3 regions of the Devosia rhizosphaerae genome follow, and region 3 is predicted to be linked to each of the others. Evidence: predicted binding sites of a transcription regulator. Region 3 holds the regulator's gene; each other region holds the start of a gene.
What was found. Region 3 encodes LexA, which represses DNA repair genes until DNA is damaged. Its sites were predicted from a motif close to TGTTCNNNNTGTGTTCNG; they were not measured.
Positions count from the first base shown of each region.

Region 1: the regulator LexA is predicted to act here: its motif matches at 2,985-3,002, upstream of ssb (single-stranded DNA-binding protein).
Region 2: the regulator LexA is predicted to act here: its motif matches at 3,169-3,186, upstream of QOV41_RS02505 (helicase-related protein).

Region 1 covers NZ_CP126539.1:2,369,568-2,374,688, forward strand. Annotated here, with positions in the region: gene QOV41_RS11710 (efflux RND transporter permease subunit) at 1-1,455, shown strand, start outside; gene QOV41_RS11715 (hypothetical protein) at 1,642-2,169, shown strand; gene ssb (single-stranded DNA-binding protein) at 2,277-2,798, opposite strand; gene QOV41_RS11725 (hypothetical protein) at 3,137-3,289, shown strand; gene uvrA (excinuclease ABC subunit UvrA) at 3,664-5,121, shown strand, end outside.
Region 2 covers NZ_CP126539.1:484,043-489,163, forward strand. Annotated here, with positions in the region: gene QOV41_RS02490 (DUF3108 domain-containing protein) at 165-947, shown strand; gene QOV41_RS02495 (flavodoxin family protein) at 951-2,045, opposite strand; gene QOV41_RS02500 (nuclear transport factor 2 family protein) at 2,519-2,797, opposite strand; gene QOV41_RS02505 (helicase-related protein) at 3,286-5,121, shown strand, end outside.
Region 3 covers NZ_CP126539.1:2,194,795-2,199,915, forward strand. Annotated here, with positions in the region: gene QOV41_RS10880 (IlvD/Edd family dehydratase) at 1-1,517, shown strand, start outside; gene lexA (transcriptional repressor LexA) at 1,572-2,285, opposite strand; gene QOV41_RS10890 (molybdopterin molybdotransferase MoeA) at 2,411-3,613, opposite strand; gene moaC (cyclic pyranopterin monophosphate synthase MoaC) at 3,610-4,092, opposite strand; gene trpC (indole-3-glycerol phosphate synthase TrpC) at 4,089-4,904, opposite strand; gene trpD (anthranilate phosphoribosyltransferase) at 4,901-5,121, opposite strand, start outside.

The DNA of each region.
Region 1 (5,121 bases), 170 kb from region 3:
ATGGCCTTTGCCGAGTCGATGTTCTTCATCTTCAACTGGCTCGCCTATTGGCGCGACGGCGATGACCCCAGCGCGGCCGTCGACCGGACGCTCAAATTGGTCGGCCCCGCCACCGCGCTCACCACGCTTACGACGCTGGTGGCCTTCGCCTCGCTCTATGTCTCGCCCGGCCAAGGCGTGCAGGAATTCGCACTGGCGGGTGCGCTGGGCTGCGTCATCATGTTCGTGTGCCTGATGACGGTGATGCCGCTGCTGCTCAAGGCGGCTGTCCGGCTCGGGTTCAAGCTGCCCAAGGCACCGAACTTTGCCCTCAACGCGCCCGTGCCGCTGGCCTGGAAGCTGGCGACCACAGCCGGCAGGCCGGTCACCATCCTCTCCGTGCTCCTCGTCATCCTCCTGCTGGTGCCGTTCTTCGTCATCCAGCCGCGTTTCTCCTTTGAGGACTATGTCGCCAACGAGTCCTCCGCGCTCACCGCTGCCGAGAGCATCGATGAAGGCGTGGGTGGCGTGGCGCCGCTTTATGTCCGCGTGCCGCTCGTCGAGAACGATCCCAATATCGGCCCGGCCGACTACGAGACACTGCGCATCGTCCACGAAATCGTCGAAGGCGAGCTGGGTGACAACAAGGTCATCTCGGCGGCCAGCATGACCAACTACACCGAGAGCGGCTTCACGCGCGAACAGGTGCTGAGCGCCGTCGGCCCCTTCATGCGCAAGCGCTTCGTGACCGATGATGGCTCGCAGGGCCTCGTCACCGGCTTCATGCCGACCGTCATCGAGAGCGGCAAGCTCAAGGAGCTCGTCGCCACCATCGAGAACCAGATCGCGGCGGCCGGCATCGAGGGCGCCGAAGTGGGTGGCTTCCGCGTGCTCACCACCTTCGCTACCGACGACATCGTGCGCTCGCTCCAGGCCTCGCTGACCGCCAGCGTCCTCATCAATCTGGTGCTGATCGGCATTGCCTTTGGCAGCTTCCGCATCGCCCTGGCCTCGACGGTGCCCAATGTCTTCCCGATCCTGGGCACAGTCGGCTATCTCTGGGCGACCGGCGCGGGGCTGCAATTGACCACGGTGATCGCGCTGACGATCGCCTTCGGCATTGCGGTCAACGACACCATCCACTTCCTCTCCCACTACATGCATGGGCGGCGGAACGAAGGGCTGGGTCACCTCGCCTCGGTGGAGCATACGCTCAAGCGCATTGGCGGAGCGATCGTCGCCACCACCGTCATCCTGTGCGCCGGCACGATCATCGTCGCCTTCTCGGCACTCCCCCAGGTGGCGCTGTTTGGCACGCTCTTCGTGCTGTCGCTGGGCCTGGCGCTGGTCGGCGACCTCTTCATGCTGCCGTCCATCCTGGTGGGTGGGGGCAAGTTCTTCGAGCGGCTGCGCGGCACCAAGGAAGATAAAACGAAGTCTGGTGCCACGCCGGTCGAACCAGAGCGGACCAGCTGAGACACAGCTGCTTGCGAGAAATCGGGGCACCCGAATAGATTGTAGACGTCTGATTCGTCTGGCAGGGGGCAGTCTCCTGCCGCAGTCACATTGTTGAGAAGCTTGCGGCCGGAGCCGCACGGATTTGGTATCGGTTTCCGGCATCGGATCTGCCGGGGGGCATGATTCACTGGAGGCTTAGTGCAAATGACCCATGTCGCATCCCTGACGCGCGCCGTCGCGCTCGCAGGCCTGCTCCTTACGTCTGGCGTCGCCAGCGGCCCGGCCTTTGCCGGTCCTGCTGAAGTGGCGTTGCTGCAGTCCTATATTGGGGACTGGCGCGGCCGCGGCACCCTGACCGGCGCCAACAAGGAGACGGTGGTGTGCCGCCTGTCGCTCAACCAGGGCAATCAGGACAAGGTCAACTACAACGGCCGCTGCACCCTGGCGGGCAACAATCTCTCCGTTGCCGGCACCCTGGCCTATATCGATGGTAGCCGCCGCTACGAAGCGGCGATGAGCTCGAACGCCACCTTCACCGGCACAGCAATTGGCCAGAAGCGCGGCAATGGCGTCATCTTCAACCTGCGCGAGCAGGAGGAAGACGAAGAGGGCAAGGAGTACAACATCTCCTCTCAGATCACGCTCGATAACGGTGCGATCAACGTCGCTTTCGATGTGGTCTATGTGGAAACCGGCGAGAGTTTCCGCGCCTCGGTGCCGTTCAGCCGGTAGGCTCCACTTACCGAACAGCAAAGGGCGGCTCGGTGGATCCGCCCTTTTTCTTGGCTGGGCACAAGGAAAAGGGGCCGTCCGGCCCCCCCTCATTCTGCGGTAAAACCTCAGAACGGAATATCGTCGTCCATGCCGCCCGGCTCGAAGGCCGGCGCATTGGTCGATGGCCGGCGCCCACCGCCACCCTGATCGCGCACGCCGCGGAAACCGGTGTCGTTGCCATAGCCGCCGCCGCCCTCGCCAGCGCCACCACCGCCGCGGAAGCCGCCTTCACCCTCACGGCCGTCGAGCAGCACCATGGAGGAGTTGAAGTTCTGCAGCACGATCTCGGTCGAGTACTTGTCCTGACCCGACTGATCCTGCCACTTGCGGGTCTGCAACTGGCCTTCGAGGTAAACCTTGGAACCCTTCTTAAGGTACTGCTCGGCCACGCGGGCCAGACCTTCCGAGAAGATCACCACGCGATGCCACTCGGTCTTTTCGCGCTGTTCGCCCGAATTGCGGTCCTTCCAGCGCTCGGATGTGGCGACCGACAGGTTCACCACCTTGCCGCCGCTCGGCAGGTTCCGCACCTCGGGGTCGGCACCGAGATTGCCCACCAGAATTACCTTGTTCACGCTGCCCGCCATGGCGAACTCCCTGTCAATTCAGCCTGGCGCGTCACCAGGCCCTTTCCAACACATTTGGCGCGCCGCTCAGCTGGGTCGCACCAATCCTGCGGCACCCTACCCCTTTGCCGATCCCGGCGCGCCCCCAAAGGCGAAGTTGTAAACAGGCGCCGCCGCAGCCCTGCAATCGCCGAGGCCAAAAGTTAATGTTCCCATTATGTTCTAGTGCACGAGATTGGTCAACAACCTCCTTCACATTACCGACGTTAACGAGTTTTCACTTACTTTACAGGAGCTTAAGTGGTGCTGCACGCTACCAGAGAGCATCCTCGTCACGTTCCAAACAAGGAGAACATGACATGAAAAAGTTCCTCGCCGCCCTGCTCGCTCTGACCGTGATTAGCGGAGCAGCCGCTCCCGCTTTTGCCGCGGCCCAGTCCTGCCCATTCGTTGATCAGTCGATGTGCCCCGCAGTAGCGCAGTCGCTGGTCAGCGAAGAGAGCAACGCCTGAGCGGTCCAGCGCTCGGCTACTGACACGCTATGTCAGGAGGCCTCCGTCAAGCCAGATCTTGGTTCCCGGAGTCCTCGTGACGCCGGGGACACTGCGTTACATGCGGTAGAGGGAGCGTTGTGGCTGTCCATGCATTCTTTCACGCACAATCGTGGGGCTTGACCAACAGCATTTCGTTCCGCTTATGTTCTCAGACGGGACTCGCTGCTGTTGCTTGGCGTACACGTCATGGTTACCACTCGGCTTGGCAGCCATGCTAACGGGTCGCTTGCGGGGCCTACGCCCCACGCCTATTTGCTGGCTAAGTTCCAGCACAATAAATGACCGATGCCCGTGCCGCCTCCTGGGGCACTGACCGATGGACGTGACCGACCATGCCAATGCCTAGCCAGAACCGTGAGATCATCGTGCGCGGCGCCCGCGAGCACAATCTCAAAGGCATCGATGTCAAGCTGCCGCGCGACAGCCTCATCGTCATGACGGGGCTCTCGGGTTCAGGCAAGTCGTCCTTGGCCTTCGACACCATCTATGCCGAGGGCCAGCGGCGCTATGTGGAGTCGCTGAGCGCTTATGCGCGGCAATTCCTCGAAATGATGCAGAAGCCCGATGTGGAGCACATCGAGGGGCTCTCCCCCGCCATTTCCATTGAACAGAAGACGACCTCGCGCAATCCGCGCTCGACGGTCGGCACTGTCACCGAAATTTACGACTATCTGCGCCTGCTCTTTGCGCGCGTCGGCGTGCCCTATTCGCCCGCCACGGGGCTGCCCATTGAATCGCAGACCGTCTCGCAAATGGTCGACCGGACCTTGGAGTTGCCCGAAGGCACGCGCCTCTATTTGCTGGCGCCCTTCGCCCGGGGCCGCAAGGGCGAGTACAAGAAGGAACTTGCAGACCTGATGCGCAAGGGCTTCCAGCGCGTCAAGATCGACGGCGAATACCACGAAATCGAGGACGCCCCCGCGCTCGACAAGAAGCTCAAGCACGACATCGAAGTGGTGGTCGACCGCGTGGTCGTCAGCCCCGACATCGCCGGCCGCCTGGCGGAAAGCTTCGAAACGGCGCTGAAGCTGGCCGATGGCATCGCACTCATCGAATTTGCTGATGAGCTGGACGAGAATGGTGAACCGCGCCAGATTACCTTTTCGGAGAAGTTCGCCTGCCCCGTTTCCGGCTTCACCATCACGGAGATCGAGCCGCGGCTGTTCTCGTTCAACAATCCTTTCGGCGCCTGCCCGGTCTGCGATGGCCTGGGCACCGAGCAGAAGATCGACCCGGACCAGATCGTCCCCGATGCGTCGCTCTCCGTTCGTGACGGCGCCATCCTGCCTTGGAGCAAGACCAGCGCGCCCTACTATCTGCAGACGCTGACTGCGGTGGCGAAGCACTACGGCGCCTCAACGGGAACCGCCTGGAGCGACCTGCCCTTCGAGGTGCAGCATGCGATGCTCTATGGCACCGACAAGACACCCATCAACTTCGTCTATGACGATGGCCTGCGGCAGTACAAGACGACCAAGCCCTTCGAAGGCGTCATCGGCAACCTTGAGCGGCGCTACAAGGAGACCGAAAGCGCCGGCATGCGCGAGGAGATCGAAAAGTACATGTCGGCCAAGCCTTGCGTGGCTTGTGGCGGTTATCGGCTCAAGCCCGAAACGCTGGCCGTAAAAATCGACGGCCTGCATATCGGTAAGGTCAGCGAGATGTCGATCAAGATTGCATCGACCTGGTTCACCGAGCTTTCGGCAAAGCTCAGCCCGACACAGTCCCAGATCGGCGAGCGCATCCTCAAGGAAATCCGTGATCGCCTCAGGTTCCTCAACGACGTGGGC
Region 2 (5,121 bases), 1.7 Mb from region 3:
TCCCGCAACGGGCCTCATTTGTTGTGAAATCTGGCGCGTCTTTAGAGAAAAGGGGCGTTGCCGTCAAGGCAAAGCGGGCTCAAGAGGGCGCGAGCGCCTTGCACAGCAGGAGTCTGGCAGGCAGGTTCGAGCTGTTGTTTGATTCGACGCCGAGGTCCGAGCCCTTGCCGAGTTTTCGTTTTGCCCCGCTGGCTGCCTTGGCGCTGCTGGTCTCCAACCCCGCCCTGGCGCAGGACGTCGATGCCCGTGCAAGCTATGTCTTGACGCTGGGTGGCATCAACATCGCCGCCATGAACGTCGACCTGACCGATGATGGCGCGCGCTATCGGCTGGACCTTCGGGCCAATGTCGCTGGACTGGGCTCGATGGTGGCGAGCGGGACGGCGACGGCGCGCTCGGAAGGGCGCTCCTCTGGCGCCGTGCTGAGCGCGGATGAGTTCGGATTGCAGACCGTTGCGAGCGGGGAAACCTTCTCGATCGATGCGTCCTTTGCCGGCGGCAATGTTGCTGCCTTCAAGGTTGAGCCGCCGATCCTCGACAATTATGACCGGGTGCCGCTCGAGCGCCGCCACCTGACAGGGGTGGGCGATTTTATGTCTGCTTTCGTGCTCAAGGGGAACGCGCTCGACCGCAGTCTTTGCCAGCGCAAGACCAGCATCTTCACCGGCGTCGAGCGCTTCAACATCTCGATGAGCTATGCCGGAGACGACCAGGCGACCTCGCCGCGGACCGGTTACCAGGGCCCCGTGGTGCTGTGCACGGTCGACTATGATCCGGTGGCCGGGCATTTCACCACCTCCGAAATCACCAATTATCTTGCCGATAGCGACCGCATCATCATCTGGTATGCGCCACTCGGCGCTACCGGCTATTTTATCCCCTATCGCGTGCTGCTGGGCACCAATATGGGCGATCTCTCCATGGTGCTGACGGGAATGCAGTACTAGCGGCTATTTCTGCCGCGGCGCCTCGAGGTCGTTGCCTGGAATTTCATGCCCGGCGCGCCGCGCTAAAAGGGCATCGCGCAGGGTGCGGGCGGCATTGCGTACCTCCTCCTGCATTGCGAGATCCTTGTCGAGCGAGACATGGTTGGTGGCGTAAGGCTCCCAATAGCCGATATAGCGGTCGAGTTCGGCCAGGGGTCCAGCGGGCGCCATTTCCATGAATTTGAGCCAATCGGAGATGGAGCGCTGCACGTCCTTGGCGCCTTCCACATCACCATGGACGATGACCGAGAAGAGGCGGCCCTTGAGTTGGCGCGGGTAATCCCAGCCATCAAGCTCGATCTGCTTGGCCAAGTCGGCGTGTTTGCCCTGAGTGCGGGTGGGATCGGGATTACCGCCATCGGCACAGACCAGGCGGTCCATCATCGCCTTGAGAGGCGCTGAGACCTGATACCAGTTGACCGGCGAGACGATCAGCACGCCGTCGGCCTTGATCCACATAGGGTAGATCTCGTTCATCCAGTCCTGGCTCTGGCCCAGTGAGTAATTGGGGTAGCAGGAGCAGGGCCAGTGGCAGAGCGGGGCTGCGGTCGAAAAGCAGGATTTGCAGGGGTGAATGTTGCGCCCATACTCGGAAATGGTGCGCGAGAGATCGAGGATTTCGGTCTGGAAGCCAGCCTCCAGCAGCACTTCCTCGGCCAGCTTCACCAGCCGGAATGACTTGCTCATCTCGCCGGGGCAGGTGTGTTCGCTGCGCGCCGAACCGTTGATCAGCAGGATACGATAGGGGCGGTCACCCGTTTCGTAGTCGCGTTGTGCACGTTCCACCGCAGCCTTGGCGGCGACCCAATCCTCGGCAAGGTCATAGTCGGGATCGGCGTATCCAGGACCGGCTTTGACGGTGCGCGGCGCCTTGCGCTGGTGGGCATAGGCATCCCAGGCCGCCTCGGTGATCCGCTCCAATTCTGCCCCAAGCGTATCGAAGTTGGGGTCAATGAACTGGCTGCGGAAGCGCGCCTTGAACTCAGTCTCGTCCAGCCGCGGGCTGGGCATGCCCTTGCGCGGTTCGGGGGCAGGGGCGGCTTGCTGTTCTTGCTGCATGTAAGTCTCCGTCCTCGGGGAATGGGCGACTTGCAGCGGCGGTTCCGTGTCTGTCCCAACCCAGGACGGTCAATGGGTTTTTCGTTAGCGGGTGCGGTGGAGCGCGGCCTTTTGCCGAACGTGAAGTGTTAACGTGCACTGCAGCCGCATCTCGCAGGTGTAAAGCCCTCGTCAGGGAAGTGCCGATTCTGCTGAGAGTTAGGAGTTTGGCAACGAAGCTGAACAGCTTGGTGGTCGCTAAGCTGTTCCATGAACGTGCTCTTGGTGGGGATGGCCGGTTCGCCCACCAGATGTGGTCTGGAACAAAGCCGGACTCAGACCATCCTCGCGATTCTCCCCCTGTTCGTTCCTGCTTTGGACCAAGACCGAACAGGGGTGACGCCAGCGCGACCGAAGCGTCCCGCTCTGGGACAGCTACAGCGTTTCGAGGCACGTGATCGTCCCGTCGGAAACGGTGAAGGCCTGCTCCAGGGTCAGCGGGCTTCCGGGAAAGTACCCGATACCTCAAGCGTCGCCACCGTGCGGCCGGGCTCGGACCGGATGCTGTGCACGCGATAACGAGGCTGGTAGGCCGCAGCGGTCTTCTGCACCCAATCGCTGATCGCCCCGATGCCCGCATAGGTGTGGCCCTCGTCGCGCACCGTCGCATCGGCAGCAAAGAAGGTCGTGAGCTTATTTGTTTCGCCGCGATTGGCGGCCTCGAAATAGTCGGCGACCGGTGCGGGTAGCTGGTCATGAGATTGCGTTGTCATGGCGGAAGCTCCTCTTGTGAGATGCCCCTTCTTGCCACGGGTGCGCTGACAGACCGCGTCAGCAGCTTTCCCGATCTGACCCGGTCAAAGGGTTTTTCGTTAATTTCGCACCAGGAAAGACCTGCCGGGCGGGAGGCCGAAGCTTAAAGGAAAGCAAGCTCGGCGAACGCATGGCCGTAACCGGTCGGTAGGACTTGCCGATTCTGGCGCCGAATTAACTGCTTTGCAACCAAGATGAACGGTGCTGACTGCCGCAAGGCGAACGGAGGAACGGGTGGCGTGCTCCTGGCGTTGCCCGGGTGCGGCTACATACAAGGACTAGTGCGTGAACAAACCCGGACTCACCAATTCCAGCCGATTCGGTTCTGTTTCGTTCCGCAGATGTTCTGCTTCTTAAGGTGAAGGCCTGGACTGGGCTTGATGATGTACCTCATTGGGACGCCGCCACCCCTCGCAGAAGCTGTTTCCATTCCCTACATTAGGCGCCGATGAGTTTCCCGCCCGCCCAGACGGTCAAGGCGATCCTTGGCCCCACCAATACCGGCAAGACCTATTTTGCCATCGAGCGCATGCTGGCCCATCCGTCGGGGATGATCGGCCTGCCGCTGCGCCTCCTCGCGCGTGAGGTCTATCAGCGCGTGGTCGAACGAGTAGGTGAACAGGCAGTTGCGCTCGTGACCGGGGAGGAGCGGATCGTTCCGGCCAAACCGCGCTTCTGGGTCTGCACAGTGGAAGCCATGCCTGTGGACATCCGCGTCGACTGCGTTGCCATCGACGAGATCCAGACGGCCATCGACTTTTCGCGCGGTCACGTCTTCACCGACCGCATCCTCAATGCGCGGGGTACGCACGAGACACTGCTCCTGGGCTCGGCGACCATGGCCCCGGTGATCCGCCGGTTGCTGCCGCATGTCGACATCATCGACCGGCCGCGGTTCTCCCAGCTCACCTATGCCGGCTCCAAGAAGATTTCGCGGCAACCGGCCCGCAGCGCCATTGTCGCCTTTTCGGCGCGGCAGGTCTACGCCATCGCCGAGTTGATCCGGCGCGAACGCGGCGGTGCGGCCGTGGTGATGGGGGCGCTCAGCCCCCGCACCCGCAACGCGCAGGTCGATCTCTACCAGAATGGCGACGTCGATTTCCTGGTCGCGACCGATGCCATCGGCATGGGCCTCAACCTTGACATCCATCATGTGGCCTTTGCCGACGACTCCAAATTCGATGGTCGGCTGAGCCGCGGCCTGACGCCAGCCGAGCTGGGCCAGATCGCTGGGCGGGCGGGTCGACATGCTCGCAACGGGACCTTCGGGGTGACCGGCGGCACGGAAGGGTTCGACGAGGAACTGGTAGTCCAGCTCGAAACGCACGACTTCGACCCGATAAAAGTGCTGCAATGGCGCAACAACAGACTGGATTTCTCATCCATCGGTGCCCTGCGCGACAGCCTCGACATGCCGCCCGAGCACAAGAGCCTGACCCGGGTGCCGGTCGCCACCGACCAGCTGGCGCTGGAGTTCGTCGCCCGTAACGAAGCCGGCCAGCTGGCACGAGGGCTCGATGGAGCGCGGCTGCTTTGGGAATGCTGCCAGATCCCGGATTACCAGGGAATTTCACCGGCCAATCACGGCGAAATCGTCACGCGCATTTACTCGGATTTAGTCAAGCGCCGGCATGTGAACGAGGATTGGATTGCCGAGCAGGTGCGCTTTTGCGACAGTATCGCGGGCGACATCGATACCTTGTCGAACCGGATCAAGCAGATTCGGACCTGGACCTTCGTCGCGAACCGTAAAAACTGGCTTGCAGACCCTTCACATTGGCGCGAAAAGACCCGAGACATTGAGGACCGGCTCAGCGACGCGCTGCATGAAAAACTGACTCAGCGCTTCGTTGACCGGCGCACTAGCGTCTTGCTGCGTCACCTGAAAGACAAACGTATGGCATCTCCCGAGATCAATGAGCGCGGCGAAGTGAGCCTGGAAGGGCATCTCATCGGCACGCTCGAAGGCTTCCGTTTCACGCTCGCCCGCAATGACGGGGATGCCGAAATCAAGGGACTGCGCTCCGCCGCCGATCAGGTGGTGGCGCCGGAAATCTCCAAGCGGGCCGATCGCCTGGCGGGCGCGCCCAATGAGGAGTTTGTGCTGGCCACCGATGGGCGGCTGCGCTGGAAGGGCGAAGTCATTGCCGAACTGCTCGAGGGAGATTCACTTTATCGCCCGCGCATCCTGATCCTGGCCGATGAAACGTTGACCGGGCCCGACCTGGAACGCGTGCAGGACCGGCTGAGCCTCTGGCTACGCCACCATATCAATACTGTGCTT
Region 3 (5,121 bases):
GCAAGCGGCCAACTGCCGGGCTCGACCGCAATCTCGCCTATCTTGGCCTCGTTGAAGTGCTTTACGGCTATCCGCTGGATGGTGTGGTGCTCACCATTGGCTGCGACAAGACCACGCCGGCAATGCTGATGGGTGCGGCGACGGTCAACATCCCGGCCATTGCCCTGTCTGTTGGGCCCATGCTCAATGGCTGGCACAAGGGCGAACGCACCGGTTCGGGCACCATCGTGTGGAAAGCTCGCCAGATGATGGCCGCTGGCGAAATCGACTACCCGCAGTTCATCGAACTTGTGGCGTCTTCGGCACCTTCGACCGGCTACTGCAACACCATGGGGACGGCGACCACGATGAACTCGCTGGCCGAGGCGCTCGGCATGCAGCTTCCGGGCTCGGCGGCGATCCCTGCGCCTTACCGCGACCGGCAGGAAATCGCGTACCGCACCGGCAAGCGCATCGTCGACATGGTGCATGAGGACCTCAAGCCCTCCGACATTCTGACCAAGGACAATTTCGTCAACGCCATCGTCGTGAACTCCGCTATTGGCGGCTCGACCAACGCGCCCATCCATATCAACGCGATTGCCAAGCACATCGGCGTCGAGCTCAACATCGATGACTGGCAGGAGCACGGCCACAAGGTGCCGCTGCTGGTCAACCTGCAGCCGGCTGGTGAGTATCTAGGCGAGGACTACTATCACGCCGGCGGCGTTCCGGCCGTCGTAAACGAGCTGATGAAGCAGGGACTGATCCGCGAGGGCGCGCCCACGGTCAACGGCAAGTCCATTGGTGAGAATTGCCGCAGCACGCCCATTCAGGACGACAAGGTCATCCGTCCCTTCGATCAGCCGCTCAAGGGCGAAGCGGGCTTCCTGGTGCTCCGTGGCAATCTGTTCGACAATGCCATCATGAAGACCAGCGTGATCTCGCCCGAATTTAAGGAGCGCTACCTTTCGGACCCGGTGCATCCCGGCATGTTCGAAGGCAAGGCCGTGGTGTTCGACGGGCCTGAGGATTACCACCACCGGATCGATGATCCGTCGCTCGAGATCGACGAGCACACGCTCCTGTTCATGCGCGGCGCGGGGCCCATCGGCTACCCTGGTGCGGCTGAAGTGGTGAACATGCGGCCACCCGATTACCTCATCAAGAAGGGCATCCATTCCCTAGCTTGCATCGGTGATGGTCGTCAGTCGGGTACTTCTGGCTCTCCCTCGATCCTCAACGCTTCGCCAGAAGCGGCAGCTGGCGGCAACCTCGCCATTCTCCAGACTGGCGATCGGGTTCGCATCGATCTCAACAAGGGTGAAGCCGACATCCTGATTTCGGACGAGGAAATCGCGTCCCGCCGTCAGCAACTGGCCGAAACGGGCGGCTACAAATACCCAGCCCATCAGACACCCTGGCAGGAAATCCAGCGCAACATCGTTGGCCAGCTGGGCGAGGGGGCGATTCTCCGAGGCGCTGACAAATATCAGCGGATTGCCCAGACCAACGGCGTCCCTCGCGACAATCACTAGGAATGCAGAAGGCCCGCCAATCGGCGGGCCTTGTCTCATGTCAGCTAAATCTACTCAGTACTTGCGCAGCAGGCCCACCAGCCGACCTTGCACCTTGACGCGGTCCGGCGGGAAAATGCGGGTTTCATAAGCCGGATTGGCCGCTTCCAGTGCCACAGTGTTCCCCTTGCGGCGCAGGCGCTTGAGGGTTGCTTCCTCGTCGTCCACCAAGGCCACGATGATCTCGCCCGTCGAGGCTTGATCCTGCTTCTTGATGAGCACGGTGTCGCCGTCGAAAATGCCTGCCTCGATCATCGAGTCGCCGCGCACTTCCAGTGCGTAGTGCTCGCCGGGCCCCAGCATTTCCGGTGGCACGGCGATGGTGTGGGAGTGGCTCTGGATAGCTTCAATGGGCGTACCGGCAGCAATGCGGCCCATGACCGGGATGGAAATCGGCCGAGCATAGTCCTCGCCGGCGCTGATGCGAGATGGGGGCGAAGCGACCTTGCCGAGATTGCCTTCGATGACTGAAGGTTCGAAGCGGGCGCGGCGACCACCGAGCGTTGGGTTCATCGAGTCCGGGAGTTTGACCACTTCAAGCGCACGCGCCCGATTGGGGAGGCGGCGGATAAAACCGCGCTCTTCCAGGGCGGTGATCAGCCGGTGAATGCCGGATTTCGACGCCAAATCGAGGGCATCCTTCATCTCATCGAAGGACGGCGGAATGCCGCTTTCTTTCATCCGTTCGTGGATGAACATCAGCAGCTCGTGTTGTTTGCGCGTCAGCATTGGCCCCTCGGCGAGAATCGGAACATAGGCAGAACGACTATAGGTGTTCCAGTTATGTTCTGCAATATCTCCATTGCCATTCCGTGGGACTTAAAGATGAACGGATCCTGAACGACTTTCTCGCTTCAGAATCCGTCTATCGGTAGTGCTTCGACAACTGCTCTGGCGGGCTGGCCGGGATCATGCTCGGGTTGCACGATCAGCATGTCGGCATCTGCGAGCGAGGAGGTGTGCCCGCTATCGGTTTGGGCGATCGGGTCGAGCATCGGCCCGGCATCCGTCTGCACGAGGCGGGCCCGCATGAAGTGCCGACGCGCGGTGTTTGGCGGCGTGGGGCCGACGAGAGGCAGGCGCCAATGCGCAGGCTCGTCGTAGCCCAGCCAATGGCGGAGTGCCGGCTTGATGAAAACAGTGGCCGTGACCATGGCCGAGACGGGATTGCCCGGCAGGCCGAACACCAGGGTTCGTCCATTGCTGCCGAACATCAGCGGCTTGCCGGGGCGCATGTTGATGCGCCAGAAGTCGAGCGCGACACCCAGATCTTTCAATGCACCTTGGACGAGGTCGTGCTCGCCCACGGACGCGCCGCCGGTGGTGATGAGGATGTCCGGCTCGGCAGCCAGCGCCGCACCCAGGCGAGAGCGCAGCAGGGCTGCGTCATCAACAATGATGCCGTGATCCGTCACTGCCTCGGCATAGGGCGCGAGCATGGCAGCAAGCCCAAAGCTGTTGGAGGCGACGATCTGGTCGGGACCTAGTGGAGTACCGGGGAGAACAAGCTCATCGCCCGTCGCCACGAGGGCAATCTGCGGCCGGTGGGCTACGGTTAGCCCGGCGCAATTGGCTGCAGCCGCCACGGCGATCTGCATGGGCGTGAGGCGCGTGCCCGCCGCGACCAGCGTCTGACCAGTAGCGAAGTCAGCACCCGTGGGGCGGATGCTGTGGCCAAGCCGGGCAGGGGCCGTGAAGCGGACGAGGTCGCCCTCGCGCACCGCCTCTTCCTGCATGATCACGGTGTCGGCGCCGACGGGGACTGGCGCGCCAGTGAAGATGCGGACCGCTTCTCCTTCCCCAACAGACCCGCTGAAGGCTGCGCCGGCCTGAGACATGCCAACGACCCGAAGCTGCGCCCCGTCGCTCACGTCCGCGGCCCGCATGGCATAACCGTCCATGGCGCTGGCATTGAAGGGCGGCTGGTCGTGCGTGGCAATGATCGGGTCGGCGAGGACGCGGCCCACCGCCTCGGGCAGGGCCACAATTTCCGGCGTTACTGGGGGAACACGGCTGAGGATTTGGGCCAGCGCGTCGTCGACCGGAAGAAGGCTCATGGCGCCCGCATGTAGTCGCCGGATTTGCCACCCGACTTCTCGAGCAGGCAGATATCGCTGACGACCATGGCGCGGTCGATTGCCTTGGCCATGTCGTATAGCGTGAGGGCCGCGGTAGAGGCAGCAACCAGTGCTTCCATCTCGACGCCGGTCTGTCCAGTTGTTTCAGCCGTCGCGGTGATGCGGATGGCCTCGGCGCTCTCGGCTTCGATTTCGACGTTGACCTTGGTGAGCGGAATGGGATGACAGAGCGGAATGAGCTCGGAAGTCTTCTTGGCACCCATGATGCCGGCCACGCGCGCCACTGCGAGTGCGTCGCCTTTCTTGAGGCCACCGCCCATAATGGTGCTGATTGTCGAGGGTTGACCGGTCAACCGCGCCTGCGCCGTGGCTCGGCGACGCGTAACCGCCTTGTCACCAATATCGACGATGTGCGCCTCGCCCCGGGCATTGAGATGGGTGAGGGCTTGGTTGCTCATGAGCGAACCGTCTCGACTTGGCCCATCAGGAGAGCCCGCGTCGCGGCGACCACATCGTCCTGCCGCATCAAACTCTCACCAACGAGGAAGGTCCCGATACCCGCTTCGCGATCCAGCAGTTGCAGGTGGGCGTGGTCCACGATGCCGCTTTCGCTGACCAGGGTCACGCCTTCCGGAACACCGCCTGCGAGCTTGATGGAGGTTTCGAGGGTTGTTTCGAAGGTGCGCAGATTGCGATTGTTGATGCCGATGAACTGGGCGCCCAGCCCTAGCGCACGATCGAGTTCAATCTGGTCATGCACCTCCACCAGTGCATCCATGCCCCATTCCTCGGCGGCGTCGAGCAGGTAGCGCGCCACGTCGTCGCCGACCGCGGCGAGGATGATGAGGATGCAGTCCGCGCCCCAAGCCCGTGCCTCGGCAACCTGATAGGTCTCGAACAGGAAGTCCTTGCGCAGCACCGGCAGGCGCGTCGCAGCGCGGGCCTCGATCAGATAGCTGGGCGAGCCCTGAAAGCTCGGCCGATCCGTCAGCACAGAAAGGCAAGCTGCGCCCGCCATTTCATAGCTCCGGGCGATCTCGGCGGGGTTGAAGTCGGGCCGGATTAAACCCTTGGACGGGCTGGCCTTCTTCACCTCGGCAATCAGGGCATACTGCCCCGCAGCGCGCTTGCTCTTGAGAGCCTTGAGGAAACCACGTGGAGCGGGCTGGTCATGGGCCTGTGCCACCACCTCTGCCCATGGGTGCATCGCCTTGGCAGCAGCGATTTCCTCGCGCTTGTAGGCTTCGATCTGCTGGAGAATATCGGTCATGCGTCCCGTCCGTTTGACACCGCCACCAGGCGGGCGAGAGTGCCCTTGGCCTTGCCCTCATCGATGATCGTGCTGGCCACGGCAATGCCGTCCTCGATGCTGCCAACGCGATCCGCGACGAAAATGGCCGCTCCGGCATTGAGCAGTACGGTTTCCCGGTAGGCACCCGGTGCTCCGTCGAACAAAGCCCTGATCGCCTGCGCATTCTCTTCCGGCG